3 regions of the Streptomyces sp. NPDC052043 genome follow, and region 2 is predicted to be linked to each of the others. Evidence: riboswitches for the same ligand, from Rfam matches in the RefSeq annotation. Region 2 holds a riboswitch; each other region holds the start of a gene.

Region 1 (9,434 bases), on a different contig from region 2:
GGGACCCGGCGTGGTGAGCGACCTCGCCGGACCGGCGCGGCTGTTCCTGGACGAGGCCCGCGTCGCCCTCAGCTCCGGACATGTCTTCGGCAGCGGCGGCGCGGGCTGCGTACGCCTCAACTTCGCGACCTCACCGGCGATCCTGCGTGAGGCGCTCACGCGCATGGGCCGCGCGCTGGCCGACCACGAGCGAGCGCCCCGGCCCTGACCCGGCCCGGGACGGTCCCCCGCGCGGACGCGTCGAGCCGGCCGGCCGCGCGGCCCTCGACCCGTCCGGACGTGCGGTCCCCGACCTGTCCGGGCGTCAGGGCCCGGAGCGCGTACCGGTCGGCTTCGCGTCCGCGCCGGGGCTGTGCTCCGGGACGCGGCGCCCGTCCGGGCGGGCGCGGTCCATCTCCCGCCATTCCGGCCTCAGTCCGGTCAGATTCGTGGTGAGGAAGTACACGGACCCGCCGACGAGCAGGACCGGTACGAGTCCGGCGGAGGCCACCGCCGCCCCGGCGATCAGTCCGCCGAGGGGGATGCCGGCGTATCCCAGGGAGTTGCTGAGCGCGTTGACCCGGCCCAGTATCCGGCGCGGGATCCGTTCGAACTGGACGGCTCCCAGCACCGGGTTGACGAAGCCCGCGCCGAATCCACTGAGGGCGAACACGGCCAGCACCGCCCCCACCGGCGCGTCGAAGGCGAGGACCAGGAACCTCGGCGCGCCCGCCAGCAGGAACCCGGTGAAGAACACCAGCCGGCGCCGCAGCCGCTGCGCGGCCACCGAGGCGATCAGGCTCCCGCAGACGGCCGCGCCCCCCATGACGCTGCCCACCAGGCCGATCACCCCCGGCCCGTGGCCCGACTCCTTCGCCCAGACGGGTATGAGCACCGAGTTGAAGCCGGCGTCCAGCAGATTGGTGATCCCGACCATGACGATGACGCTCAGCAGCAGCAACTCGCCGCGCAGGAAGGTGAAACCCTCCCCGAACCGCCGCCAGTAGCCCGGCTCGGCCGCCTCGGTCGCCTCGGTCGCCCCGATCGCCCCGGTCGCCTGCGCCGGCTGCTCCTCGGCGGCGCGTCCCATGCCGCCCGGCAGCGACAGCCCGATGATCACCGATCCGAGAGCGAAGCAGCCCGCGTTGACGACGAGTCCCGTGAGGGGACCGAGCAGCCCCACGAGCGCGCCGCCGGCCGCCATGCCCAGGGTGGAGGCGAGCCGTTCGACCACACCGGACAGGCCGGTGGCCCGCTCCAGCGGCACCCGGCCGCGGTCGGCCGCCTCCGGGACCATCACCGTCTTGGCCAGGTCGCCGGGGCCCCGGGCCGCGCCGATCAGCGCGACCAGGGCCAGCAGGAGCGGGAAGGAGAGCGCGTCCAGGGCGTGGAGCAGGGGAACCGCGGCGGCCGCGGCCGCGCTCGCCAGATCGGTGGTCCAGGACACGGTGCGCGGACCGATCCGGTCCACCAGCGGTCCGGTGAACACCTTGACCACCACGTAGGGGGTCATCTCGCAGAAGGCGGCGAGTCCGGTCTGGGTGGCGCTGCCCGTCGTGACGAGCACGAACCAGGGCAGTGCCACGGCGGAGACCCGGGTGCCGGTGAGCGAGACGGCCATCGCCGCCAGCACCCCGGCGAGCGGCCGCAGGGACCGCTTGCCGGGTATGCCGTCGCCGTCCGCGGCGCTGCCGCTCATGACGTCTGCTCGCCTTCCGCCGTCCGGGGGCCGGAAGCGGGCTCGGACGACGCGGCGGGCACGTCCGGTTCGGGCAGCAGATACCTGATCACGGCGACCCGTGCGGCTCCCTCGGGGGCGTCTGCCGCCTCCTCCGGCGCGTCTCGCCGGTAGCGCATGATGACGTCTGTCAACTCCCGCTGCAGGGAGGCGGTTTCCTCCGGGGTGAGGCGCAGGGCCCAGTCGCTCATGTCGAAACTGTCCCGCCACTGACGGGGCATCGCCGGAAGCTCGTTCAGCGTCTGCTGGGTACGGAGGGTGTAGATGGCCGCGATGGACTGACGGTACGCCAGTGCGGCCTCGGGCTCGCGCTCGGCCAGGTCCGGGTCGCTGAACCATGTCGTCCGGTGCACCGAACGCCACCAGCGCTCGCGCGCGTTGCCGCGTCCGGTGTCCTCCTCGACGAAGCCGGCCGCGCCGAGCTGGCGCAGATGGTAGCTGGCCGTCCCGGAGTTGACGCCAAGACGCTCCGCCAGCCGGGTGGCGGTCGACGGGCCGTACTTGCGCAGCAGCCCGACCACCTGCACCCGCACCGGATGCGCCAGGGCCCGCAGCCCCTTGGCGTCCAGTACCACCTCGTCCGCTTCGACGCGCGACCTCTCCGGGCCCGTTCCTGTTCCGGTCATGCCACGCACAGTAGACCACAAAGAGTTCTTCGCAAAGAGTTCTTCGCGAAGAACTCTTTGCGGTTTTCCGTCGCCGGGATCTCAGTGCGTGGCGTGGCCGCCCAGGAGGCCGGTCACCTGTGAGCGGACGACTTCCCACGCGGCGGCGGGCAGTTCGCCGAGGGCCGTCCCGCGCAGCCCGCTCAGGGTCTCCGCCACGCCCGGGGCGCGCAGGACACTTCCGCCCAGCACGTCGTAGCCGTCGCGGACGGCGACCCGCAGACGGTCGCCGTGGTCGTCGGCATGCAGGGCCGAGGCGACCACGAGGGGCGGCGGTCCGCCCGGCTCGCCGGGGAGTTTGCGGTAGGCGCAGGCGATCGGCTCGCGCCAGCGGAGGCTGAGCAGGACGGGCCGCTTGGCCACGACCTCGGACAGGTCCGCCTCACGGACGCCTTCCGGCTCCAGCACCGTCGCCCGGGCGTCCAGGACGAGTGCGGCGGGCAGCAGGCAGCGCAGCGTGCTGCCGACGAGGTTGCCGCCGACCGTCGCCGTCCGCCGCACGGCCCCGGTGCCCACCGTGGCGGCCGCCAGGCGCAGCACGTCGGGCACCCGGTCGTCGATGCGGTGCAGGACCACGGCGCCGCCGAGGGTCCGCCGCCCCACGACGTTGGCCTCCGGCAATTCGCGCAGGGACATGGCCAGTTCGGGGAACCCGTCGCGCTGCCAGGTGGCCCAGACGAGGGTCGCGCCGCCGATCGGCACGGCCCCCTCAGCCAGACACTCCCGCGCTTCGGACACGGACGTGGGCAGACGTAGCAGCACAGGGACCGACCTGCCTTCCTCAGACGTCGGACGAGGGCGGTGGGCAGTGCCGCGCTCCCCTGCCCGTCGGCAGGCAGTCTTCCCGCCCGGGCGGGGGCGCGCACAGGGCTCACACGGGCACGGTGTGCGCCGGCGGCCGCGCGCGAACTCGATGGCCGCACGCTGTGCGCTTACGATGGGCACATCGGCTCGCAGGGCTTGAACGAGGGCCTTGAACCGTGGACAAGGACTCCTTTCCCGGGGCCCAGGCGTTCAGTGGCACGGCGCTCGTCGGCCGGGCACCCTGCGGGACCGGCATGCGCGACTCCGCATGCGTCTCTCCGCATCGCCAAGGAGCATTGCCATGGCTGCTCAGCCCGAGTCAATCGTCCTGGAGCGCCCGGCGCAGGAACTCGCCGACGCGACCTCGAAGCACCCCTTCCTGTACGAGATGGAACCCTCCCAGGCACGCAGGGTCCTTGACGACCTTCAGGCCGCGCCGGTCGACAAACCGCCGGTCGACGAGGAGTGGATCACCGTACCGGCCGCCGTGGGCGACGTACGCGTGCGCATCGTCAGGCCGCAGGGCGCCACCGGAGCACTGCCCGTCGTGGTGTACATGCACGGCGGCGGCTGGGTGCTGGGCAACGCCGGCACCCACGACCGGCTGGTGCGGGAGCTGGCGGTCGGCGCCCGTGCCGCCGTGGCCTTCGTCGAGTACACGCCCTCGCCGGAGGCACGCTATCCCGTGGCCATCGAACAGGGGTACGCCACCGCGCAGTGGATCACGCGCGAAGGAGCGTCCATAGGGCTGGACGCCCGGCGCATGGCGGTGGCCGGAGAGTCGGTCGGCGGGAACATGGCCACGGCGCTCGCCCTCATGGCCAAGGAGCGCGGCGACGTCAGGTTCGTGCACCAGTCGATGTACTACCCGGTCACGGACGCGGCGATGGACACCGACTCCTACGACCAGTTCGCCAGCGGCTACTACCTCAGCCGAAAGCTGATGGAGTGGTTCTGGGACGCCTACACCACCGACCCGCGGCAGCGCGCGGAGATCACCGCGTCCCCCAACCGGGCCACCCCCGAGCAACTCGCCGACCTGCCCCCCGCCCTGCTGGTCGTGGACGAGGCCGACGTGCTGCGCGACGAGGGCGAGGCCTACGCCGCCAAGCTCCGCGCGGCCGGCGTCCCGGTCACCACGGTGCGCTACGACGGCACGGTGCACGACTTCATGATGCTCAACTCGCTCAGCCGGTCCAAGGCCGCCCGGGCGGCCACCGACCAGGCCGTCCAGTTCCTGCGCGACGCCCTCGGAACGGCTGACACCGCCGGAACGGGCTGATCAGGTCACTGACTCCTCACCCGGACCGGCCGGCCCGGGTGAGGAGCAGGGCCACGTCGTCGGGTTCGTCCGGGCTGCGCAGGGCGTCGAGGAGATGGTCGCAGGTCTCCTCCAGGGGCCCCGGCGGTCTCGCGAGCAGCCCCAGCAGGGTGGCCAGTTGCTCGTCGAGTGAGCGCCTGCGGGTCTCGACCAGGCCGTCGGTGTAGAGCAGCAGCCCGTCCCCGGGCCCGATCCGCAGCCGGGTGGTCTCGAAGGGGACGCTTCCCACGCCGAGGGGTGCTCCGGTCGGGAGGTCGAGCAACCGCGGGGCACCCCCGGCGGGGATGAGCACCGGCGGCAGATGGCCGGCCGTGGCGACGTGGCAGCAGGCACGGCGCGGGTCGTACACGGCGTACGTGCAGGTGGCGAACCGTTGCTCCAGCTCACCGGTGATGCGGTCGAGGTGCCACAGGACCGCGGCCGGGTCGAGGTCGAGCGCGGCCAGGGTGCGGGTCGCCGTACGCAGCTGGCCCATGGTCGCCGCGGCGCCGCTGCCGCTGCCCATGACGTCGCCGATGACCAGGGCGGTCCGGTCGTCGGACAGCGCGATCGCGTCGTACCAGTCGCCGCCGATCCCGCAGATGGTCGAGGCGGGCTGGTAGCGGCAGGCGATGTCCAGGCCCGGCCGCTTCGCCGGTTTCCGGGGCAGGAGGCTGCGCTGGAAGTTCTCGGCGGCCCGGCGCTGGTTCTGGTACCAGCGGGCGTGGTCGATGCTGACGGCCGCGCGGGAGGCCAGGTCGAGGGCCAGGGTGGCGTCGTCCTCGCCGAACGGCACCGGACTGCGGTGGCCCCGGGCGAGGCCCAGCGCCCCCAGGAGGCGGCCGTGGGCGACGAGCGGGACGGCCAGGCAGGAATGGGCCCCGACCTCGGCGAGGGCGTCGGCGGCGTGAGGCGGGGCGAGGTGGGTGAGGTCCCCGTCGGCGACGCGGGAGGCGAAGACCGGGCGGCCGGTGGTGACGCAGCGGGTGCTCATGTGATGCGGCGCGAACCGGGCGACGTACCCGGCGGGGAGGGAGGCGGCCAGGGTCGGCTGGGCGACGACGGCCAGGGTGCGCATGGCCAGCGGGCCGTCGGGCACCCAGTCGCGGTCGCCGCCCTTGAGCGCCGCGTCCAGGAGATCGACCACGGCGAGGTCCGCGAGCTCCGGCACGCAGACGCGGGCGAGTTCGTCGGCGGTGGTGGTCGGATCGAGGGTCGTCCCGATGCGCGCCGAGGCGTCGGCGATCAGGGCGAGGCGCTGCCGCGCGGCGGCGGCCTCGGCGGAGGCGCGGTGCTGCGGGGTGACGTCGATGAGTTCGGTCGCGACGCCGAGCGCCCGTCCGGCCCTGTCCTCCAGGCGGTAGTACGAGACCGACCACGCGTGCTCGCGGCCGGGGTCGGAGGGGGTGGGGGCGAGGATGCGCTGGTTCAGCAGCGGGTCGCCGCTGTCCAGTACGCGGCGCATCGCGGTCTCGACCCAGACGGCATCCATGAAGTCCAGCACCTCACGGACGGTCCGCCCGACATGCTGCTCGGCGGACCGGCCGTTCATGCGCTCCAGCGTGGGGTTGACCACGAGATACCGCAGGTCGGTGTCCACGATGCCCAGCCCGATCGGGGACTGCGAGACCAGCCGGGCGGAGAGCGCGAGGTCGCGTTCCATACTCCGCAGGACGGCCTGGTCGGCGGCGATGCCCAGCGCGTAGTAGACCCCGTGCTCCCCCTCCAGCCGCATGTTGCGGAACTCGACCAGGCGGGAGCTGCCGTCCTTGTGGCGGACGGGGAAGGCGCCGGCCCACCCCGTGCCCTCCGTCATCACCCGGGTGAACAGCGCGGTGACGAGGCCCCGGTGCCGTTCGTCGACCATCAGCCGCGCCGCGTACCGGCCCAGGGCCTCCTGGGCGCTGTAGCCGAACACCTGCTGGGCCTGCGGGCTCCAGAAGACCACGCGCCCCCGCGCGTCCAGCACCACCGCCGACACGCTCAGCGAGTCCAGCAGGCCACCGGACGCGGCCGCGGACTCGTCTCCGCCGCCTCCCGTGAAGGCTTCGGCAGGCTCCACCGTCGACGCCTCCTCTCGCCTCGCCGCGGCCGAGACCGCTGCTTCCACCATGGTCTCGCGCCCGGGCCCGGTCGGCAGGTCCGCGGCACCCGCCCCGGCCGACGACGGTGAACCACCCGGCGGACCGCCTCAGTCGGCTCCGGCCCGTCTCAGCCCGCCATCCGCATGGTGGACATCATCCGCCGCGACCGGGAGAGCCCCCTAGGCTGGGCCGTGCAGCTGGTTCGCCCCGTCCGCCAGAGGGGGCGTCGCAAGAGGGAACCCGGTGGGAATCCGGGACTGCCCCGCAGCGGTGAGCGGGAACGACCGCCGTCATACGCACTGGGTCCGAGGAGGGCCTGGGAAGCGACGGCCAGTAGGTGTCTCGTACGACGAAGACGTGCCCGCGAGTCCGAAGACCTGCCATCTGCCCGCGTGCGAACCACTCGTGCGCGGACATCCCGGTGACCTCGAGGGCGGGTCGGCGCAGGTACCGCACGGACGGCCGCAGGCCGGAGCCGTCCGGTCCGTCACCCCTTCGCGTCCTCGTCCCGTCCCCGGGATCCCAGGGAATCGTCTCGCGAAGGAGAGCTCCGTGACCACCGAGTCCGCAGCCGCGGCAGCACGGGCCACCGTGTACGGCTACCCCCGTCAGGGACAGGGCCGGGAACTCAAGAAGGCCGTCGAGGGCTACTGGAAGGGCCGCGTCAGCGCCGACGCCCTGCGCGCCACGGCCGCCGAACTGCGCCGCGCCAACTGGCGGGAACTGGCCGCGGTCGGCATCGACGAGGTCCCCACCGGGGACTTCTCGTACTACGACCACGTGCTGGACACCACCGTGATGGTGGGCGCGATCCCGGCCCGCCACCGGGACGCCGTCGCCGCCGACCCGCTGGACGGCTACTTCGCGATGGCACGCGGCACCCAGGACGTCGCACCGCTGGAGATGACCAAGTGGTTCGACACCAACTACCACTACCTGGTCCCTGAGTTGGGCCCGGACACCGTGTTCACGGCGAACTCCGCCCAGCAGATCGCGGAGCTGACCGAGGCCCGCGCGCTGGGCCTCTCGGCCCGCCCGGTCCTCGTCGGCCCGGTCACCTACCTGCTGCTGGCCAAGCCCGCGCCCGGTGCGGCCGCCGACTTCGATCCGCTCACCCTCCTCGACCGGCTACTGCCGGTGTACGCGGAGACACTGGCCGATCTCCGGGCGGCGGGCGCCGAGTGGGTACAGCTCGACGAGCCGGCCCTGGTGCAGGACCGCACCCCGGCCGAACTGGAGGCCGCCGCACGCGCCTACCAGAGCCTCGGTGGCCTCACCGAACGTCCGAAGCTGCTGGTCGCCTCCTACTTCGACCGGCTGGGCGACGCCCTGCCGGTGCTCGCCAAGGCCCCGGTCGAGGGTCTCGCGCTCGACTTCACCGAGTCCGCCGCCGCCAACCTGGACGCGCTGGCCGCCGTCGGCGGGCTCTGGGGCAAGCGGCTGGTCGCCGGTGTGGTCAACGGTCGCAACATCTGGGTCAACGACCTGGAGAAGTCCCTCGCCACGCTCGGGACCCTGCTGGGTCTGGCCGACCGGGTCGATGTGTCGGCCTCCTGCTCCCTGCTGCACGTCCCCCTGGACGCGGCCGTGGAGCACGACATCGAACCGCAGATCCGGCGCTGGCTGGCCTTCGCCCGGCAGAAGACCGCCGAGATCGTCACCCTCGCAGGGGGCCTGACCCACGGCACGGACGCCATCGCCGCCGAACTCGCCGCGAACCGCGCCGACCTGGCCTCCCGCGCGCACTCCCCCATCACCCACGACCCGCGGGTCCGCGCCCGCGCCGCAGCCGTCACCGACGCCGACGCCCGCCGCTCGCAGCCGTACGCAGAACGGGCCGCCGCCCAGCGCGCCCACCTCGGGCTTCCGCTGCTGCCCACCACCACGATCGGCTCCTTCCCGCAGACCGGTGAGCTGCGCACCGCGCGCGCCGACCTGCGCACCGGGCGCATCGGCACGCCCGAGTACGAGGAGCGCATCAAGGCCGAGATCCGGGAGGTCGTCGCCTTCCAGGAGAAGACCGGGCTGGACGTCCTGGTGCACGGCGAGGCCGAGCGCAACGACATGGTCCAGTACTTCGCCGAGCAGCTCACCGGCTACCTCGCCACCCAGCACGGCTGGGTCCAGTCCTACGGCACCCGGTACGTCCGCCCGCCGGTCCTGGCCGGCGACATCTCACGGCCCGAGCCGATGACGGTGCGCTGGACGGGCTACGCCCAGTCCCTCACGGACCGCCCGGTCAAGGGCATGCTCACCGGTCCGGTCACCATGCTCGCGTGGTCGTTCGTCCGCGACGACCAGCCCCTCGCCGACACCGCGCGCCAGGTCGCGCTCGCTCTGCGCGAGGAGGTGAACGACCTGGAGGCGGCGGGGACTTCGGTGATCCAGGTGGACGAGCCCGCGCTGCGCGAGACCCTGCCGCTGCACGCCGCCGACCGCGCGGACTACCTGGCGTGGGCCACGGAGGCGTTCCGGCTCACCACCGGCGGTGTGCGCCCGGACACCCAGATCCACACGCACATGTGCTACGCGGAGTTCGGCGACATCGTCCAGGCCATCGACGACCTCGACGCCGACGTCATCAGCCTGGAGGCGGCCCGCTCCCACATGCAGGTCGCCCGCGAACTCGCCGCGCACGGCTATCCGCGCGAGGCCGGACCGGGTGTGTACGACATCCACTCCCCGCGCGTCCCGAGCGCCGAGGAGGCCGCCGCGCTCCTGCGCACCGGCCTGGAGGCCATCCCCGCCGAACGGCTGTGGGTCAACCCCGACTGCGGTCTGAAGACCCGCGGTTGGCCGGAGACCCGGGCGTCCCTGGAGAACCTGGTCACGGCGGCGCGCACCGTACGCGGTGAGGTGTCGTA
Region 2 (9,434 bases):
GCGTCCCGGAGCGCGTCGAGCACCCGCACCGCCGAGGCGGGGGTGTCGAGGCCGACGGCGTTGCCGACCCGGGAGTGCTTGGTCGGATAGGCGGTGAAGACCAGGCCGAGCTTCTTCTCGGCGTTCGGCTTGTGCCCGAGCCGTGCGTGCCGTACGGCGATCCCGGCGACCCGGGCGGCCCGCTCGGGGTCGGCCGCGTACACCGGCACGTCGTCCGGTCCCTGCTCCTTGAAGGAGAACGGGACGGTGATCAGCCGCCCGTCGAACTCCGGGATGGCGACCTGCATGGCCGCGTCCATGGGGGAGAGGGCGGCGTCGGACGCGTCCCAGGCAGCCCGGGACGAGGTGAGGCAGAGCCCCTGCAGCACGGGGATGTTCAGGTCCGCGAGCGCCCCGATGTCCCAGGCCTCCTCGTCACCGCCCGCCGACGCCTGCGAGGCGTGCGTGCCGCCGGCCGCGAGGACGGTGGCGACCAGGGCGTCGGCGCGTCCGAGGATCTCGTACAGCCCGGCGTCCGCACCGCGCAGCGAACCGCAGAAGATAGGAAGGGCGTTGGCGTCGTGCGCCTCCATCGCGTCGCACAGGGTGTCCACGAACGCCGTGTTGCCGCTGAGTTCGTGGGCGCGGTAGAAGAGCACGCCGACGGTCGGGCGGCCTTCCACGAAGGCGCGTTCGCCGTGGACGCCGTACTCCGGCATCCGCTGCGGCTCCTCGAAGCCCTCACCGGTCAGCAGCACCGTGTCGGACAGGAACCGGGCGAGTTCCGCGAGGTTCTCCGGGCCGCCCTCGACGAGGTACTTCAGCGCCTCCGCCACGACTCCGGCCGGCACCGACGACTCCGCCATCAGCTCGGCGTCCGGTACGGCCTCGCCGCCCAGCAGCACCGTCGGGACGCCGGAGGCCTTCAGCGCGGCGAGCCCGTCCTCCCAGGCCCGCTTGCCGCCGAGCAGCCGTACGACGGCGAGGTCCGCGCCGTCGAGCAGCCGGGGAAGTTCCTCGCCGACGTCCACGCGGGTCGGGTTGCCGATCCGGTAGGAGGCCGCCGAGGCTCGGGCGGCGAGCAGATCGGTGTCGGCGGTCGACAACAACAACACTGTGCTCATGCGGGCGCTCCCGGTGGAATGAAAGGCAGTCCTTGCGGCGCGCCCGACTCGATGAGTCGCCACAGCGCGTCCGTGTCCGCGTGCTGTTCGATCAGGTCGCCGAGCCGGTCGAGCTGCTCCTCGCGCAGCGCGGCGAACGAGGTGTCGGGCGCCGGCACGAAACGCCGGCCGGCGGCGGCCGCCACCTCGCGCAGGAAGGCCCGGCGGAAGCCGTCCGACTCCAGGGAGCCGTGCCAGTGGGTGCCCCAGACGGCGCCGACCCGGCACCCGTCCAAGAAGGGACTTCCGCCGGTGACTTCGGCGACCCCGTGGTGGATCTCGTACCCCTCGACCCGTTCGCCGAGGGCTTCGCCCTCCGGCCGGGTGAGGGTCTTCTCGCGGGCGAACCTGACCCGTACGGGCAGCAGTCCGAGGCCGTCCACGTGTCCGGCTCGCGACTCGACGTCGTCCTCGATGTGCTCGCCGAGAAGCTGGAAACCGCCGCAGATGCCGAGCACGGGCCGCCCGTCCGCCGCCCTTCTCGCGAGGGCCCGCGCAAGCCCCCGCTCCCGCAGCCACTCCAGTGTCCTGACCGTGCCCCGCGTGCCGGGTACGACGACGAGGTCGGCGTCGGTCAGTTCCTCGGGACGGTCCACGAACCGCACGACGACGCCTGGTTCGGCGGCGAGCGCGTCGACGTCGGTGAAGTTGGACATCAGCGGCACGGCGCAGACGGCGACCCGCAGCACGTCCTCGCCGACCGGCGGCGCCACGGTGGACTCCCGCACCGCGCCCCGCAGCGAGACGCGCAGTCCGTCCTCCTCGTCGATGCCGAGCCCGTGCCGGAACGGCAGCACGCCGTACGTACGCCGTCCCGTGAGCCCGTGCAGCATGTCGAGGCCGGGTTCGAGCAGCGAGACGTCCCCGCGGAACTTGTTGACGAGGAACCCGGCGACCAGTTCCTGGTCCTGACGAGACAGCAGCGCGAGCGTGCCGAAGAAGGAGGCGAAGACGCCGCCGCGGTCGATGTCGCCGACGACGAGCACGGGCAGCCGCCCGCCGCGCGCGATCCCCATGTTGACGATGTCGGTGCGGCGCAGGTTGATCTCCGCCGGGCTGCCCGCCCCCTCGCAGATCACCGCGTCGTACGTGCTCCGCAGCTCGGCGAGGCAGTCGAGGACGGTGCCGAGGAGCCGCTGCTGCCGCCCGCCGTGGTAGCCGCGGGCGCTCATCTCACCCACCGGCCTGCCGAGCAGCACCACCTGACTGCTCTGCTCGCCGCCCGGCTTGAGCAGCACCGGGTTCATCAGCGCGGTCGGCTCGACGCGGCACGCCTGGGCCTGCATGGCCTGCGCCCGCCCGATCTCGGCGCCCTCGCGGGTGACGAAGGAGTTGAGGGACATGTTCTGCGCCTTGAACGGGGCGACCTTCACGCCCTGGCGCACCAGCCACCGGCAGATCCCGGCCGTGACGACGCTCTTCCCGGCGTCGGAGGTGGTGCCGGCGACGAGCAGACCGCCGCTCATGACGTCCGTCCTCTCTTCAGCAGCCGTACGCCCGCGCACACGCCGAGCGCGAGCCAGCCCACGCGGCGGGAGAGCCGTACCGCGCGCTCGATGTCACCCGGCCGGACGGCGCGTCCGGGGCCGTTGAGCACCGGGCGGTGCTCCACGCGCCCGGCGTACGAGAGCGTGCCGCCAAGGCGCACGCCGAGCGCCCCCGCGAACGAGGCTTCCACCGGGCCGGCGTTGGGGCTCGGATGCTTGCCGGCGTCGGCGCGCCAGGCGCGTACGGCACCGCGCGGGTCGTCGCCCGCGACGGCGGCCAGGGCGGCGGTGAGCCGCGCCCCCGGCCATCCGGCGAGGTCGTCGAGCCGGGCCGAGGCCCAGCCGTAGCGGCGGTAGCGGGGGGACTTGTGCCCGACCATGGCGTCCAGGGTGTTGACCGCGCGGAAGCCGAGGAGCCCCGGCACACCGGCGGCGGCTCCCCACACCAGCGCGCCCACCACCGCGTCGGAGGTGTTCTCGGCGACGGACTCGACCACGGCGCGGGCGATGCCGTCGGCGTCCAGTGCCTGAGGGTCGCGCCCGCACAGATGCGGCAGCCGCGCCCGGGCGCCCTCGATGTCACCGGTCTCCAGCGCGCGTCCGATCACCCGCGCCTCCCGGGCGAGGGAGGTCCCGCCGACGACGGCCCAGGTGGCGGCGGCGGTCAGCGCGACGGACGCGGTACGGGAAGGACGCAGGGCAGACGCGGCCAGCGCGGCCGACGACACGACGCCCCCCACGCACACGGCGGTGTGCAGGGCGCCCCAGCCGCGGTGGTCCCGCCACAGCGCGCGTTCCACGGCACCCGCGGCCCGTCCGAACACGGCGACGGGGTGCCCGCGGCGCGGATCGCCGAGGAGCAGGTCACCGAGGAGGCCGGCGGCGGCGCCGTACGCGAAGTCGCGATCGGCACCCATCGGGTCAGCCGGTCGTGCGGTCGGTCAGTGAGTCGCTGGTGAACCTCGGTCGGCAGCCGCGCATGGCGATACATGTCCTCACTCAGGGTGTCCACGCCCTGGTTCGACGAGACCGGCGGTGAGAGTTCCTGACTCCCGGGGATGTTCTTCCCCGGTCACAGTGGCGGGACCGCGCCGGATTCGCACCGGGCTTCCTCTCCTGCCGCCGTATGTGGCTCCGGCAGTCCACCACGCACCGCGAACACCCGTCAACCTGCCGTTGACCTGCGCAGGGGTACTGAGATGAGGCCCACACCCCGGGGCGGGCCGGACGGGAAAACCCGCCCTTCCCGGGCCGTCGCGGGGACGGTCCGGCAAGAGCGGGTGACGTGGTGACGTGTGGGTCGGGCGGGACCCGTCACGCGGATCCGACCCGGTCGCCAGGGTCCCGGCCGCGCCGGGCAGTACGGCTACGCCATGATCAGGTGGATCCCGTAGGCCACCGCGGCGGCGCACGCGGCGAAGCAGGCGTAGGCGCCGGTGACCGCGAGGACCCCGCTGCCGTCGCCCTGGGCGACGGCCCGCTCGCGGCGGGAGAGACCGGCGATGCCGAGGGTGAACAGGGCCACGAGGCCCACCGTGACGCCGAGGCTGACGCCGAAGACGGAGCCGAGGGCCGCCCAGTCGATCTTCATGGTGTTCTCTTCCTTCTGCCTGGACGCGAGCTCAGACGGCGGCGGCCGGCGGGGGCGCGACGGACGCGGGGTCGGTGGCGGGCGCGGAGGGCTGGGCGGGGATCGTGGCCGTGAGCGTGTCGGTCACCGGGGAGGCCGGCGGCGGGATGACGGCGGCGATGGCCTGGGTGACCACGCCGGCCGGCTCCTCGGTGTCGGCGTCGGTGCCGGTGTTGTTGACGTTGGTGTGGTCGACGACCTCACGGCGGGAGATCTTCCAGATCGCGGCGCTGGAGGCCACCAGGAACACGGCGACGAGGCAGGTGCCCCAGGCGCCGAGCCGGGTCACGGCCTCCGCGCCGGCCCCGACCAGGGCCGCGGCGGGCAGGGTGAGCGCCCAGGCGACGGCCATGCGGGTCGCGGTGGACCAGCGGACCACGCCGCCCTTGCGGCCCAGGCCCGCGCCCATCACCGAACCCGAGACGACGTGCGTGGTGGACAGGGAGAAGCCGAGGTGGGAGGAGGCCAGGATGGCGGTGGCCGCGCTGGTCTGGGCGGCGAAGCCCTGCTGCGGCTGGAGGTCGGTCAGGCCCTTGCCCATGGTGCGGATGATGCGCCAGCCGCCGATGTAGGTGCCGAGCGCGATGGCCAGACCCGCGGAGAGGATGACCCAGGTGGGAGGGTTCGAGCCGGGGGCGAGGGCGCCGCCGGCGACCAGGGCGAGGGTGATGACGCCCATCGTCTTCTGCGCGTCGTTGGTGCCGTGGGCCAGCGAGACCAGGCCCGCGGAGGCGATCTGCCCCGCGCGGTGGCCCTTCTCGGCCGCCCTGCCGTGCGAATGCGACTTGCTGCCGATGCCGTACGACAGCCGGGTCGCGACCAGCGCGGCCAGACCCGCGACGACCGGGGCGACGACCGCCGGGATGAGGACCTTGGTGAGCAGGACACCGCCGTGCACGGCGCTGAAGCCGGCCGAGGCGATGGTGGCGCCGATCAGACCGCCCATGAGGGCGTGCGAGGAGCTGGAGGGGAGTCCGACCAGCCAGGTCAGCAGATTCCAGAGGATCGCGCCCACCAGGGCGGCGAAGATGACTTCGGGACGGATGCCGCTCTCGTCGACGAGACCCTTGGAGATCGTGTTGGCGACCTCCACGGAGAGGAAGGCGCCCACCAGGTTCAGCGCGGCGGACATGGCCACCGCGACCTTGGGCTTGAGCGCGCCGGTGGAGATGGTCGTGGCCATCGCGTTGGCGGTGTCGTGGAAACCGTTCGTGAAATCAAACGCGAGTGCGGTGATCACCACCATCGCGAGGATCAGCGAGAAGCTTTCCATTTACCCAGGCAATCGTTCGAGCGTCATTGGCGCGTTGAACGTAGGTAACCCGGGTGAACGGAAGATGAACTGAGGCGGTCATCGCGGTGTTCCTTCCCGCGTTCCGGCGGACAGGAACGGCCGCTCGCGGGAGGCGTCCTGGCAGGATCGGCGCATGACCGAACAGCGGCGGGACCGAGCGGACGCACAAGGCGAGCGGGCCAAGGCGCGAGGGGCCGGGGCGGACGTGTCCGGGGACACGGCGCGCGCCTGGCGGGAACTGGTCGCGGCGGCCCGCCGCACGGTGTCGGACGGGCTGGTCGTCGGCACCTCGGGCAACGTGTCCGTACGCGTCGGCGACATCGTCCTGGTCACCCCCTCGGGCGTCCCCTACGACCGGCTCACGGACGACGACGTCACCGGCGTCGACCTGGACGGCAGACAGGTGCTCGGCACCCTGGTGCCGACCAGCGAACTGCCCATGCACCTCGCCGTCTACCGCGGCACCGACGCGGGCGCCGTCGTCCACACCCACGCCGTGCACGCGACCGCCGTCTCGACGCTCGTCACCGAGCTGCCGCTGATCCACTACATGGCCGGCGCGCTCGGCGGCCCCGTCCGGGTCGCCCCGTACGCGACGTACCGCACCGAGGAACTGGCCGGGAACGTGCTGCGCGCCCTCGCCGGCCGCACCGGCTGCCTGCTCGCCAACCACGGCACCCTCACCCACGGCGCCGGCCTCGACCAGGCCTACGACCGCACGGCCCAGCTGGAGTGGATGTGCCGTGTGTGGCTGGCGGCGTCCAGCGTCCCCGGCCTGACACCGGCCCTGTTGACGCCGGAGCAACTGGCGCAGGCGGGGGAGCGGCTGCGGGCGTACGGACAGCAGGGGCAGGGGCAGGGGTAGAGAGGGGGAGGGAGCCGGGGCAGAGATCGGGAAGGGCTGCGGCGAGGAATGAACGCCGCTCTTCATGGAACCCGCGCGGACATGTCACCCCGACCCTCCGTCCCACTGGCCGGTGACCGGGTGCGCCAGGACACTGGAGCCGTGCCCACTGCCAAAGCGACGGCCGCGGCCGTCACCGCAGCCCTGGCGGCCGGCGCGGCGAGCGTCGCCGCGGGCCGGCTCGCCAGCGACGCCGCGCTCAAGGCGCCCCCGGGCCGGCCCCTGCCCACCGAACCCCGGCTCACCGTGCACGGCACGGCCGCCGGCCGGATCAGCCTCACCCGGGACCTCGCCTCCCTGCGCCCGGGCACCTACGGGCTGGCGGGCGACGGCTCCCACGCGGTGGTGGGCCCCGTGCTGCCCACCGCCCCGCACCGGCCCGACACTGTCGTACGCCGACTGGAACGCGTCACCCACGGCGTCCTGCAACGCGGCGACAAGGTGTGGCTCACCCCGAACCTGCACGTCGGCAACCCGCGCAGCGCCCTCGGTATCGAGCACGCCGACGTCGACGTCCCCGGCGAACTCGGTCCTCTGCCTGCCTGGTTCGTGCCCGGGGTGCGCGAGACCTGGGTGATCGCGGTGCACGGCCTCGGCAGTACCCGCGAACTCCCCATGAACATCCTGGGGTTCCTGCACCGCCGGCACTTCCCGGTACTGGCCCTCGCCTACCGCGGCGACCTCGGCGCGCCCCGCCCGCCGGACGGCCTGAACCACCTCGGCGAGACCGAGTGGCGGGACCTGGACGCGGCGATCCGCTACGCCATGCGGTACGGGGCCGAGCGGATCGTGCTGCACGGCTGGTCCACCGGCGCCACGATGGCGCTGCGCGCCGCCACCCGCTCGGCGGTGCGCGAGCGGATCTCCGGACTCGTGCTGGACTCCCCGGTGCTCAACTGGGAGGTGACGCTGCGGGCCCTGGCCCGGGCGCGGCACACCCCGGGCCCGCTGCTGCCGCTCGCCGTGCGCGCCGCGCAGGGGCGCACCGGTCTGTACGGCGACCGCCTGGCCGAGGCGACGGACCCGGAGGGGCTCACCGTACCGACGCTGATCTTCCACGGCCCGGGCGACCGGGTGGCCCCCTGGCAGCTCTCCCGCCGCCTCGCCGAGCGCCGCCCCAACCTGGTCGCGCTGCACATGGTGCCGAGCGCTCCGCACGGCGCGATGTGGAACGCCGACCCCGAGGGGTACGAGGAGGCCCTGCGGCGCTTCCTGACACCGCTGATGTGAGGCGGCGGCACGGTTCCGTTTCGCCCCGCTTCCCCCGCCCCGGGACCGGCGGCGGGACAGGTCTCCGGGACCCTTTCGAAACCGGCCGGACGGCGCCCGGCAGGGGTCCTCTTGGTCCTCCCTTGGCCTTCTCGATCGCCTGCCGTGACATTCCGTTTGGGTTTTCGGACCGTCAACCGGAAGACTGCACCCGTGACGTCCCGTATCCCGCGCGACTCCAGGCTTCGCATCGTCCGCCCACGACCCCTGGCCGCCGCCCCCCGAGCCGTGAACCAGCGGCAATCGCGCCGCCCCGCCCCGCGCCCCCCGGAGGGCACCCCGGCACCCGCGGAGCTGGCCAGAATGGCGCGCTCCCTTCTGGCCGGCGCGGCCCGCGTCGCCCGCTGGGCGGACGCCGCCCTCGGGCCGGGCCGCCAGGGGCCGACGGCCGACGACAAGGCCACCCTCTCCGACGCGACCGCCGAACGGGCGGCTGCCGATCTGGGCCTGACCGCCGCACAGGTCCGTGCCGACTGGGACACCGCCCGGCTCGCCGGCCTCATCGAGGTGCACGGCGACGACGTCCGTCCCGGCTGGCGGCTGCGCGCCTGGGACCGCGACGACAGCGCCGTCCTGCGCGGCTGGGTGGCCTTCTTCGACGCCTGGTCGCTCGCCTGCCCGGAATCGGAGAGCCAGGAGGCGGCCGCCGTCGCCGAGGTCGTCTCGGCCATGCCGCAGGTCCTGTCCTTCCTCCAGCTCTCCGCCGGCCCCGTCCCCGTCGAGCAGCTCCTCGACCTCCTCCGCCAGCGCGTCACCGAGCTGCGCACCGACCGCTGCGAGGTCCCCTACGACCCCGCGGGCACGGCGGCCCCGGCCCCGAACGACACCACCACCTCCGCGCCCCCGGCCGCGCAGCCCGCCCCCGAGCCCGCCGCAAGGCTGGGTGCCGTCTCCGGTCCGGAGGCCTCTCTTCAGGTGGTCCCCGCCGCCGGGACCGCCGCGACCACCACCGTCTCCGTATCTGACAGTGCCGCCTCCGAACGTGCCCCGGCCTGGTCGGCACCGGACGGTGCTGCCGTCGCTCTCGTGTCCGGGGCGGAGACCGAGGCGCTGGGTGGACCGGCCACGGCCGGCTCCGGGCCCGAGGGCCTGGGCGCCCCGGCGCCCGGCGGTGCCGCTGCCGCCGTTCGCGAGGCGGGGAGTGCCGTGGCGCCCCTCGCCGCCCCCGTCGAGGACACCGCGCTGGCGCCCCTCCTCGACTGGGCGCTGCGGGCCCTCGCCGCGGTGGGCGCGCTGACCGACGGGGACGGGCAGGCCACCCTCACCCCGCTCGGCAGCTGGGCGGTGTGGGTGAAGCTGGAGCAGATCTGCGTGGCCGCGCAGAGCCCCGCCGGGAACATCGAGCAGTCGGCCGAGGACATGCTCCGCGGCTGCGCGCAGCTGCGGCCCAACGCGGCCCGGGCCGAGTACCGCGCCTGGCTCGCCGCCCGGCCCGTCGGCAGCGCCGTCACCGAGCTGCTCGCCGGCGCCCGGGGCGAGGACGCGCTGCTGCGCGGGCTCGCCTTCGAGGCGCTGCGGGTCGTCGGCGCGCCCGCCGAGCCCGACGTACGGGCCGTGCTCGACGAGCCGGCGCTCAGGCCGTACGCCCTGCTGTGGCTCGCCGAGCACGACGGTGTCGACGCGGAGGACGCCCACGAGGTGCTCACCCGCGAGGAGGCCACGTGGCTGTGGGTCGACACCGCCGCCGCGGTCACCGACCACGGCGAGG
Region 3 (9,434 bases), on a different contig from region 2:
GGCGTCGCTGGAGACATGGACCAGTCGGCACCCCCTGTTCGCCACAGCGTTGGCGACGTGGGCCGCGCCGTCGGCCGTCACCGCCCAGTCGGCCTGGCCGTTCGACGCGTTGATGACGGCGTCCGGAGCCACGTCGGCGAGTACGTCCTCGAAGCGGCGGGGGTGACGGAGGTCGACGCGGTACCAGTCGACGGCCGGCCCACTTCCCGGGCCCGACCTGTGGGTGGCCGCCGCCGTCCAGCCCCGGCCCACGACCTGACGGACCAGTTCCTGTCCCAGAAACCCGCTTCCGCCAACGACGAGAACCCTCACGCGTCACCCCCCGAGCCCTGGCCTCCGGTCGGCAGATGCTAGCGACACCACGCTCCCTTGTGCAGTGGTGAACCCGGGGCGTTCCTTGAGCCGTTGTCACCTGGGGGGCCGGCTCGTAGGCTGGGTCCGGCGTGTCGGGCAAGGGCTGGGCGTCCCTCCCCGCGCACCCTCGACGTGAGGTGGGAAGAGGCTCATTCCTTGAGGGTGAGGGTCTTCCGGTTCCTCAGGGACGGCATGTGAGGCGCAGGTGCGCCGCGGCGTTGTTGGCGTATCCCCTGGGGTTCCAGACGGTCGCCGGGGATTCGGCCTGCACGGCGGCGGTGGAGTCCCAGGCGCGTGCGACGAGCTCGGCCTCGCCGGCGGGCAGGGTGACCGTGGCGCGCCAGTGCTGCCAGGTCCAGGGATTCTCCGGGGGGTCGAGATCCGCGGGGACCCAGGTGTGGCCGTGGTCGGCGGAGACGTCCACGCGTGCCACGGTTCGGTCGTCCCCGGCGAAGGCGAACCCGCTGACCTCGGTCGGTCCGGAGGGCAGGTGGTCGTTCCTGCCGGGCCGCAGGATGGCGCAGTGGAGGGCGACCGGGCCGAGCGTGATGCCGTCGCCCGGTCGGGCGGCCTCGGGGTCGGCCTCGGGGGGCAGGACGCTGTATTCGGCCTGGAAGTAGTTGTCGGTCGGTTCGGCCTGTGCGGTGATGCGATGGAGCCATTTGACGCTGCGGGCGCCGATCCAGCCCGGAACGATCACGCGCAGGGGGGCGCCGTGCGCGGCGGGCAGCGGCTGACCGTTCATGGCCCAGGCCAGGAGTACCTCGCTGGAGGTCGCCTTGGCCACTGGTACGGAGCCACCGAAGGGCTGGGGTGGGGCGGCCTGCTGTGACACGTCGACGCCGGTGAAGGCGATGTGGGCCGCTTCCGGCCGCACTCCGGCCCTGGCCAGTACCTCTGCCAGGCTCACCCCGCTCCACCTCGCGGTGGAGACGGCCCCTGGACCCCAGGGGACCTGCCCGGGAATGTCCCTGACCTCGATGAGATCGGCGCGGCGGTTGCCGGCGCACTGCAGCGTCGCCACCACCGTCCGCTCGGGGAGGCGGCGCAGGTCGTCCATCGACCACTCCAGGGGACGATCGACCAGACCTTCCACCCGCAGCCGCCAGCTCGCGGAGTCGACGTGGGGGATCGGCGCGTGGTTGCGGCTGTAGAAGGCGTCCAGGGAGGTGATCCGGGCCGCGAGAGCGCCAGGGGGCGTTTCGGCGTTGTAGGGCTCGTCCTGATGGACGAGCATTTCATCGCATTTACCCCATTCATCCATGAGGTCAATGTCCATCACGTCGGACACGGACGCCAGCCCGCTCGCCACGACGCCACCAGGATGAGAATCACCAAGGGGGGACATCTGAGAGGCTCACCCCCATGTCCGACGAACTACGAGTACCCGATCCCCGGGACTCCTCCGGTGCCGCCCCCGCCTCCTACGGCCCGTGCGTGCTGCTCAAGCACGGCGAGGTGTTCCTCAAGGGCCGCAACCGCCACCGCTTCACCGAGCGGCTGCACGACAACCTGCGCGTCGCCCTGCGCGGCGTCGGCGGCTCGACCTGGATCAAGAGCATGCAGAGCGTCACCGTGCTGGGCGGGCAGGTCCCGGTCGAGGCCCTGGTGGAGCGGGCCCGGCGGGTCGTCGGCTTCAACACCGTCGAGCCGGCCGTCCGCGTGCCCAGCACGCTCGACAGTGTCACGGAGGCGGCGATCGACGCCCTGCGTGCCGTGAGCGGCGAGCGCCGGGGGCTCCGCTTCGCCGTGCGGGTGCGTCGGCGGGACAAGCAGTTCCCGCTGACCTCCTCCCGTATGGAAGTGCTCCTGGGGTCCCGGGTACTCGGCGCCGTGCCCGCGCTGACGGTCGACCTCACCACGCCCGACGTGACCCTGCACGTCGTGATCGACCGCAAGGAGACGTACCTCTCCTGCGAACGCCTCCCCGGTCTGAGCGGGCTGCCCGTCGGGACCAGCGGGCGGGCCCTGGTCCTGCTCTCCGGCGGCTACGACTCCCCGGTCGCCGCCCACCGGGCCATGCGGCGGGGACTGGCGTGCGACTTCGTGCACTTCAACGGCGCTCCCTACACGAACCCGTCGTCCGTGTACAAGGCGTACGCCCTGGCCCGTGAGCTGAACCGCTTCCAGCCGGCCGGCACCCTGCACGTCGTCGCGCTCGGCAAGGCGCAGAAGCAGCTCGCCGTGGCAGGGGCCGGGCGGCTCCAGGTGGTCGCCCAGCGCCGGCTGATGGTGCGCACCGCCTCCGCGCTGGCGGACCGTATCGGCGCCCAGGCGCTGGTGACGGGCGACAGCCTGGGGCAGGTCGCCAGTCAGACGCTGGCCAACCTGGTCGCGGTGGACGAGGCGGCGGCGCTGCCCGTCCTGCGTCCGCTGATCGGCTGGGAGAAGCAGGAGATCATCGACGAGGCGCGGTCCATCGGCACCGCCGGTATCTCGGTCCTGCCCGACGAGGACTGCTGCAACCTGCTCGCCCCTCCCCGGGTCAGCACCGGGGCGCGGCTGCCGCACCTGCGGTCGGTGGAGCGGCGCCTCGACCTGGAGGAGGTGGTCGAGGCACTGCTCGCTTCCGTGCAGGTGCTCCGCCCCGGCGTGGACGAGGAGGCGCCGGTCGCCGGCGACGGCTGCCGGGCACCTGCCTGACCGGATGGTCGACGTGCCACCGTCGGCTGGACCCGACGCGCACGGTGACTGCCCTGGACCAGGTCCACGGCCATGGGCGCGTCCATGTGCCCGGGTCCGAGCAGCGCGACGGTCCTGCTCACCAGGCCGCTTCCGCATCGGCGCCAGGGCCGGCGAGGCCCAGTTCACGGTCGCCGAGCGGGGCGAAGAAGCGGTTCACGTCGGCGTCGGTCACCTCGGCGAGGGTGTCGGGGGACCAGCGTGGGTCGCGGTCCTTGTCGATGACCTGGGCACGGATGCCCTCCACCAGGTCGGGGCTGCTCAGGGCGGCGCAGGAGACGCGGTACTCCTGGTCGAGGGCCGGCTCCAGCGATCCGAGACGGCGGGCGCGGCGCACGGCGGCCAGGGAGACCTTCACAGCGGTCGGTGACCTGGTGAGCAGGGTTTCGGCCGCCTCCTTGGCGGCGGGCTCGCCGTGGTCGAGCAGCCGGCCCACGATGCCCTCGACCGTCGCGGCTGCGAAACAGGGGTCGATCCATTCCCTCTGCTCCTCCAACTCCCCTTGCGGCAACGGTCGGGCATGGCGTGCCAGCACCTCCCGTACGGGCGTGCCGGCCAGGTCGTCGATGAGGGTCGGCAGGGTCGCTGACGGCACGTAGTGGTCGGCGAGCCCGCAGAGCACGGCGTCGCCGGCGCCGATCTGCGCACCGGTCAGCGCGAGATGGGTGCCCAGTTCCCCGGGGGCGAGGGCCAGCAGATGGGTGCCGCCGACGTCGGGGACGAAGCCGATGCCGGTCTCCGGCATGGCGATCCGCGAGCGCTCGGTGACGATCCGGACGCTGCCGTGCGCGGAGACGCCGACGCCGCCGCCCATCACGATGCCGTCCATGACGGCGACGTACGGCTTCGGATATCGGGCGATACGGGCGTTGAGGTGGTACTCGTCGCGCCAGAAGGCGGCCGAGGCGGTGCCGTCCCCGTCGCGGGCGTCGTCGTGGATGGCGCGGATGTCGCCGCCCGCACACAGGCCGCGCTCCCCCGCGCCGCTGATGACGACGGTCTTCACGGCCGGGTCGTGTTGCCAGGCCGTCAGCGCCTCGTCGATGCGGCGCACCATCTCGTGGGTGAGGGCGTTGAGGGCCTTCGGCCGGTTGAGGGTGATATGGGCGGCCCGTCCGTCGGTGTGGAACAGGACGGGTTCCTCGGCGGCGGTCATCCGAACGCCTCCGTCAGGCCGCGGGCCATGAGGACACGCATGATCTCGTCGGTTCCTTCCAGGATCTGTTGGACGCGCGGGTCACGGACGATCTTCTCAAGGCCGTACTCGCTGAGGTAGAGGTAACGGCCGTACAGTTGGAGCGCCCGGTCGGTGGCCGAGCAGCCGGTGCCGGTCGGTGCGATCACGCCGTGCAGGCCCTGCACGCCGGGCGCCGGAATCAGCGGATCCGCGAGGCCTCCTACAGTCGAGGTATGCGCATCGTCTCCCTGCTGCCCGCCGCGACCGACATCGTCGCCGAACTCGGCCTTTCGGAGCAGTTGGCCGGCCGCACCCACGAGTGCGACTGGCCGCCGCGCGAGGTCGCCTCGGTACCCGTGGTGACCGGGGCGGACCTGGACCAGGACGCGCTCACCAGCCGGGAGATCTCCGACGCCGTCGGCGGGGCGGCGCACTCCGGTTCGTCGCTCTACACGCTGGACACCGAGGCCCTCGCCGCCCTGCGCCCCGACGTGGTGCTCACCCAGGACCTGTGCGACGTGTGCGCGGTGTCGTACGAGAAGGTCAGCCGGACCGTACGGCTGCTCGACGCCGGCACCCGGGTCCTCAGCCTGGAGCCGCGCACGCTCGACGACGTACTGGACTGCCTGGTCACCGTCGGCGACCTGCTCGGCGTGCACGAACGCGCGCAGCGGCGCCGGGCCGCGTTGCGGGCTCGCCTCGACCGGGTCCGCGGCGCGGTCGCCGGCCTCGACCGGCCCCGGGTGGTGGCGATCGAGTGGCTCGACCCGCTGTGGCCCGCCGGGCACTGGGTGCCCGAGCAGATCACCACCGCCGGGGGCGAACCGCTGCTCGCCGCGCCCGGCGAGCACACCGGGCCGACGACCTGGGAGGCGGTACGCGCCGCGCGGCCGGACGTAATCCTCGTCCTGCCGTGCGGCTTCCCTCCCGAACGCACCCTGCGCGAAGCCGCGTTGCTCACCGGGCTGCCCGGCTGGACGGATCTGCCCGCCGTACGGTCCGGCCGTGTCTGGGTACTGGACGGACCGTCCTACTTCAACCGGCCGGGACCTCGGGTGGTGCGCGGGGCGGAGGTGCTCGCCCAGGTCCTGCACGGCGTGCAGGCCGGCGAGGCGGTCACGTCGGCGGAGGCCCGGCCGTTCCCCGTCCGGTGACGACGGGCTGGTCACCTCGCACGTGCGATCGTCCTGGCGCGTGCGTCCTGGCGCGCACGGGCCTCAGGAGTCCGTGGGTCGCCGTGGCGGGGTGATGGCGTACAGGCCGAGGATCTCCGGCAGGGGTGCCACGCCCGGGCCGCCCTCCCGCACCCAGGCGACGATGTCCTCGGTGCCGCCCTCGTCGTTGACGAGCCCGAGCCAGACCGGCCGCGCACCGGCGGCCCGGCCCGCGGAGGACGGCTGGACCACGATGACGTTCGCCTGCTCGCACACGTCGAGGCAGTCGGAGATGCGCACCGGCACCTCCGCCCGCAGCCGCGCGGTCTGCGCCGCGTGGTCGACCCCGGGCACCTTGGGGCTGCCGCAGCAGCAGTCCCGGCACACGACGACCCGGCACGGCACCGAACCGCTCCCCGCCACGGCACCGTCCGGCGCCTCGTCCGTCGGCCTTTCGGGCACGCCGCACCACTCCCCTCCCGGGGAGATCCGCCCCGGTGTCGCTCGAGGAGGCGACCGCGTGAGTCTCCTGGCTCCCGGGTCTTCACTCGTCCCGCCTTCCCACCCCGGGCGGGGCGGTGGCATCCCGGAACTCGCTCACCGGTCACAGTGGCGGGACCGCGCCGGATTCACACCGGCTTCCTCGGACCGCCGTCGCCTTATGTCGCCGGTCATCATCCCATGATCGGTTCCGCCCGCCCCTCCGCACCGGCCGGCGTCGCTCATCCCTGGCACCGCGGGCACCAGACCGTGCGGCGTCCGCCGACGCGGTGGGAGCTCAGGAGCCACCCGCAGCGGGGACACGTCGGATCGCTGTCGTCCCTGTGCCCGGTGAGCCAGGAGGGCCTCGGTGGCACGCACCCGGCATGCACGGACGTCTCGAGGACCCGGCCCATTCGTGCATGGACACGCCGAAGTGCGGTCTCGCTCAGGTCCCGCGCCGGGGTCCGAGGAGCCACCCGGGCCCGCCAGAGGATCTCGTCGCACAGGAGGTTCCCGAGACCCGCGATCACGGACTGGTCCATCAGCACGCTCTTGACGGCACGCCGTCGTCCCGACAGCAGCTCCCGGAACTCCGCTCCGCGCACGGTGAGGGCATCGGGACCCAGACCGTCGGTGATGCGCTCGACCTCCGTGTCGTCGACCAACCGTACGCCCTGGAGCTTGCGTTGATCGCGGTAGCGCAGCTGCCGGGAGTCGTCGAGCGTCAGCAGGATGCGGTCATGCCGTTCGACCGGTTCGTCCGGGGAACAGCACCGAAGCGACCCCGTCATGCCGAAATGCCACACCAGTGTCGGACCGTCGTGACCCGTCGGCACGAACAACCACTTGCCGTGCCGCCACGCCTCCCCCAGACGCCTGCCCTTCAGTTCCCTCCGCAGCCGCTGCGCGCTGACCCCCCGCAGCACCCCGGCGTCCCGCACCTCGACGTCCGTGACACGCCGGTGCCGGCCGCAGGCCGTCAGCACCTCGCGGAATCCCTCGACATCCGGCAGTTCGGGCATGCGTGCGTCCGGGCTCCTGGTCGTACGGTCATCGGACCGCCGTACGCGCCGCCGGGTACCCGCGGAGGGCGAGCCCACGCGCTCCGCACCCCGCCCCCGGGCCTCATGCCTCCGATCGGACGCGAGCCGGTTTGGCGGACGGCCCGACCGGGATACCCATGGCACGTGATTCCGTCCAAGGTCGACGAAACGCTCCCGGAACTGGCGCCCTTCGTCTACGCCGTGCAGGGCCGAAGGCCCGACGACGGCACGTGGTGCGAGGCGTGGACGGTGCGTGACGTCCTGGTCCACCAGACGGGGAACGCCGAGGAACTGGCCCGGGTGCTGCGAGCTTTCCTTGCGGGCACACCGGTGGAGACCAGAAGCTTCGAGCGTGAGGCTCCCTACCGGCGGATGTCGGACGCCGAGCTCTGGGCGGCGTTCCTGACCAACTGCAAACAGCTCACCGAGGTCACCGCGGCCGCCGCGCGGGCTCTGTCCCCGGACACCGAGGTCATGTGGACCGGCCGTTCCGTGAAGGTCCCCTTCTTCGCGGAACACATGCGTGAGGAACTGATCCTCCACCGCTGGGACCTGACCGGCGACGACCGGACGGCCGTGCAGTCCCTGACCGAGCCGTGGATGACCGAGCACAGCGTGGTGTCGGTCGGCCGGCCCCTGCTGATCCGGGGCCGCGCCGATCTGGACCTCGGGGCCGAGGGGCAGGTCGAGGGCCGCCTGCGCACTCCGGGCACGGACGACGTCGTGGTGACCGCGGACGCGGAGGGCGGCACCATCCGGTTCGCCGCCCCCGAGGGCCCGGCCACGATCGAAAGCGACGCGGCGACACGCGTCCTGCTCCTGTGGGGCCGCCGCCCCGCCGACCCCACCCGCTGGCACAGCGCCGCGGGCCCGGAGTCGTTGCGCAGGGTACGGACCCTCCTGGGCGGCTACTGAGCCGTCGTCGCGTGTGGCTGCCACGGCGGGGCAACTCCTCGTAGGGTGGACCGTCATGGCCGAGTCTCACCCGCTGCTGGGCATGTTCCTCAATGCTGCCGACGGACGCTTCCCGCCTGCGGACGGCCGCGTGACCGTTCTTCCCCCTCTGCCGGGTGGGCTGGAGTGCTCGGTCGCCTTCACCGGGCACGCCGTGATCGCCACCGCCCTGTCCGCTTCCGACGTCCGGGCTCAAGGAGCCGACGGGTTCGGGGCTTCCATGGCTCCGGACTTCCTGCGTTACCTCGCAGGTCGCGAGGGGTGGATCGACAGTGTCGACGTGACACTCGTCGCGCGTGGCGTGCCGGCCCCTCACCGCCTGCCCGAACGTCTTGATGTCGACGACCACCCGCGTGTGCGTCGTGCTCGGGCTTTGCGTACCGACGTCCGTGTCTACGGAGATGAACGGGGCCTTGTCACCCTGGCCGGCGGCCTGGCTGGACGACGCGAGACAAGCATCGAACTCCACCACACCGGTAGCAGTGGGGCTGGGCTCGGCCGCTCCCTGCTGGGTGACGCTCTCACCCTGGTCCCCACCGGTGAGCCGGTTTTCGCCGCTGTCGCCCCGGGCAACGCACGATCCCTTCGGGCTTTCCTCGCAGCGGGCTACAGCCCCCTGGGCAGCGAGGTCCTCATCCGTCCCAGACGGCCGACCTCGGGGTGACGCACTACACCACGAGCCCGAGGAAATCCACCCACGCCGAGGAGGCGACCTCGAACCGCGGTCCGTCAGCCTGCTTGGAGTCGCGTACGTGCACGGCTCCGGGGGCGTGGGCGACTTCCACGCAACTGTCGCCTTCGGAACCGCTGTAGCTGCTCTTGAACCAGTCCAGCTCACCGTTGGTGTTCATAGCGCTCCTCGCATCCGCTGCAACAACTCGGCCGAGTCCGCGGGGGACAGAGCCTGCGATCGCATCTTGGCATAGCGCATCTGCATCACGCTCACTGCTTCCCGGTCAGAAACCAGCTGCCCGGTCTTCTGTCCCTCCGAGTACCCCAACCACTGGCGCTCCGAGGTCTCAAGAAGTTGCATGGGCCCGTCCGTACCCGCGTGGAAGGGCTGCCGCTGAGGCATGATCTGAAGCTCCAGGTTCCACAACTCCATGTGGACGAGCAGGTGGTCGAGCAGTTCCCGGGTGACATCCTCACCTCCCGTGTGCCGCAGCAGTACCGACTCCTCGACGATGAAACTGAACGCGACCGGCGGCTTGCGCGTCAGCAGTTCCTGCCGCGCCAGCCGGGCGGCAATCCGCTCCTCCAGTTGCTGCTCCGTAGGAGGAGGCGGCACGTTGAGCATCACCGCGCGCGTGTAGGCCTCGGTCTGGAGCAGCCCCGGCACGACCCGGCACTCGTACGTGCACAGGCTCACCGCCGTCTCCTCCATCTGCGCCCACTCCCGGAACCAGACCGCCAGCCCCCGCTGCCGCCCCACGTGCCGGGCCACGGCCCGCAGTACACCGAACGATTCCAGCGCCTCCTCCGCCCGCTCGACGAAGTGCGCGGTGGGCATCCGCCGGCCCTGCTCCACCGAAGCGACCGAGGCATGCGAGTAGTTGAGCCGCTCGGCGAGCTGTTCCTGCGTCAGCA

Evidence for each region. Region 2 has a riboswitch for cobalamin ahead of ACIHCX_RS04525 (cobalamin biosynthesis protein). Riboswitches for the same ligand answer to the same signal wherever they lie in the genome.
Region 1: linked by a shared signal. The riboswitch ahead of metE (5-methyltetrahydropteroyltriglutamate--homocysteine S-methyltransferase) and the one ahead of ACIHCX_RS04525 (cobalamin biosynthesis protein) in region 2 are both predicted to bind cobalamin.
Region 3: linked by a shared signal. The riboswitch ahead of ACIHCX_RS09125 ((2Fe-2S) ferredoxin domain-containing protein) and the one ahead of ACIHCX_RS04525 (cobalamin biosynthesis protein) in region 2 are both predicted to bind cobalamin.

What each region holds. Positions count from the first base shown of each region.
Region 1 is NZ_JBIUBT010000003.1:464,873-474,306, reverse strand. Features, by position in the region: gene ACIHCX_RS10010 (MalY/PatB family protein) at 1-208, shown strand, start outside; gene ACIHCX_RS10005 (MFS transporter) at 305-1,678, opposite strand; gene ACIHCX_RS10000 (ArsR/SmtB family transcription factor) at 1,675-2,343, opposite strand; gene ACIHCX_RS09995 (FAD binding domain-containing protein) at 2,425-3,144, opposite strand; gene ACIHCX_RS09990 (alpha/beta hydrolase) at 3,488-4,468, shown strand; gene ACIHCX_RS09985 (SpoIIE family protein phosphatase) at 4,485-6,548, opposite strand; cobalamin riboswitch at 6,752-6,970, shown strand; gene metE (5-methyltetrahydropteroyltriglutamate--homocysteine S-methyltransferase) at 7,123-9,434, shown strand, end outside.
Region 2 is NZ_JBIUBT010000001.1:953,836-963,269, forward strand. Features, by position in the region: gene cobN (cobaltochelatase subunit CobN) at 1-1,103, opposite strand, end outside; gene ACIHCX_RS04520 (cobyric acid synthase) at 1,100-2,608, opposite strand; gene ACIHCX_RS04525 (cobalamin biosynthesis protein) at 2,605-3,546, opposite strand; cobalamin riboswitch at 3,648-3,792, opposite strand; gene ACIHCX_RS04530 (hypothetical protein) at 3,996-4,220, opposite strand; gene ACIHCX_RS04535 (anion permease) at 4,252-5,532, opposite strand; gene ACIHCX_RS04540 (class II aldolase/adducin family protein) at 5,687-6,418, shown strand; gene ACIHCX_RS04545 (alpha/beta hydrolase) at 6,560-7,687, shown strand; gene ACIHCX_RS04550 (hypothetical protein) at 8,030-9,434, shown strand, end outside.
Region 3 is NZ_JBIUBT010000003.1:277,902-287,335, reverse strand. Features, by position in the region: gene ACIHCX_RS09155 (SDR family oxidoreductase) at 1-312, opposite strand, end outside; gene ACIHCX_RS09150 (sulfite oxidase) at 536-1,591, opposite strand; gene thiI (tRNA uracil 4-sulfurtransferase ThiI) at 1,720-2,997, shown strand; gene ACIHCX_RS09140 (enoyl-CoA hydratase/isomerase family protein) at 3,116-4,192, opposite strand; partial or broken gene ACIHCX_RS09135 (acyl-CoA dehydrogenase family protein) at 4,189-4,368, opposite strand; gene ACIHCX_RS09130 (cobalamin-binding protein) at 4,447-5,367, shown strand; gene ACIHCX_RS09125 ((2Fe-2S) ferredoxin domain-containing protein) at 5,431-5,772, opposite strand; cobalamin riboswitch at 5,890-6,012, opposite strand; gene ACIHCX_RS09120 (Fpg/Nei family DNA glycosylase) at 6,090-6,872, opposite strand; gene ACIHCX_RS09115 (maleylpyruvate isomerase N-terminal domain-containing protein) at 7,038-7,808, shown strand; gene ACIHCX_RS09110 (hypothetical protein) at 7,864-8,511, shown strand; gene ACIHCX_RS09105 (DUF397 domain-containing protein) at 8,516-8,698, opposite strand; gene ACIHCX_RS09100 (helix-turn-helix domain-containing protein) at 8,695-9,434, opposite strand, start outside.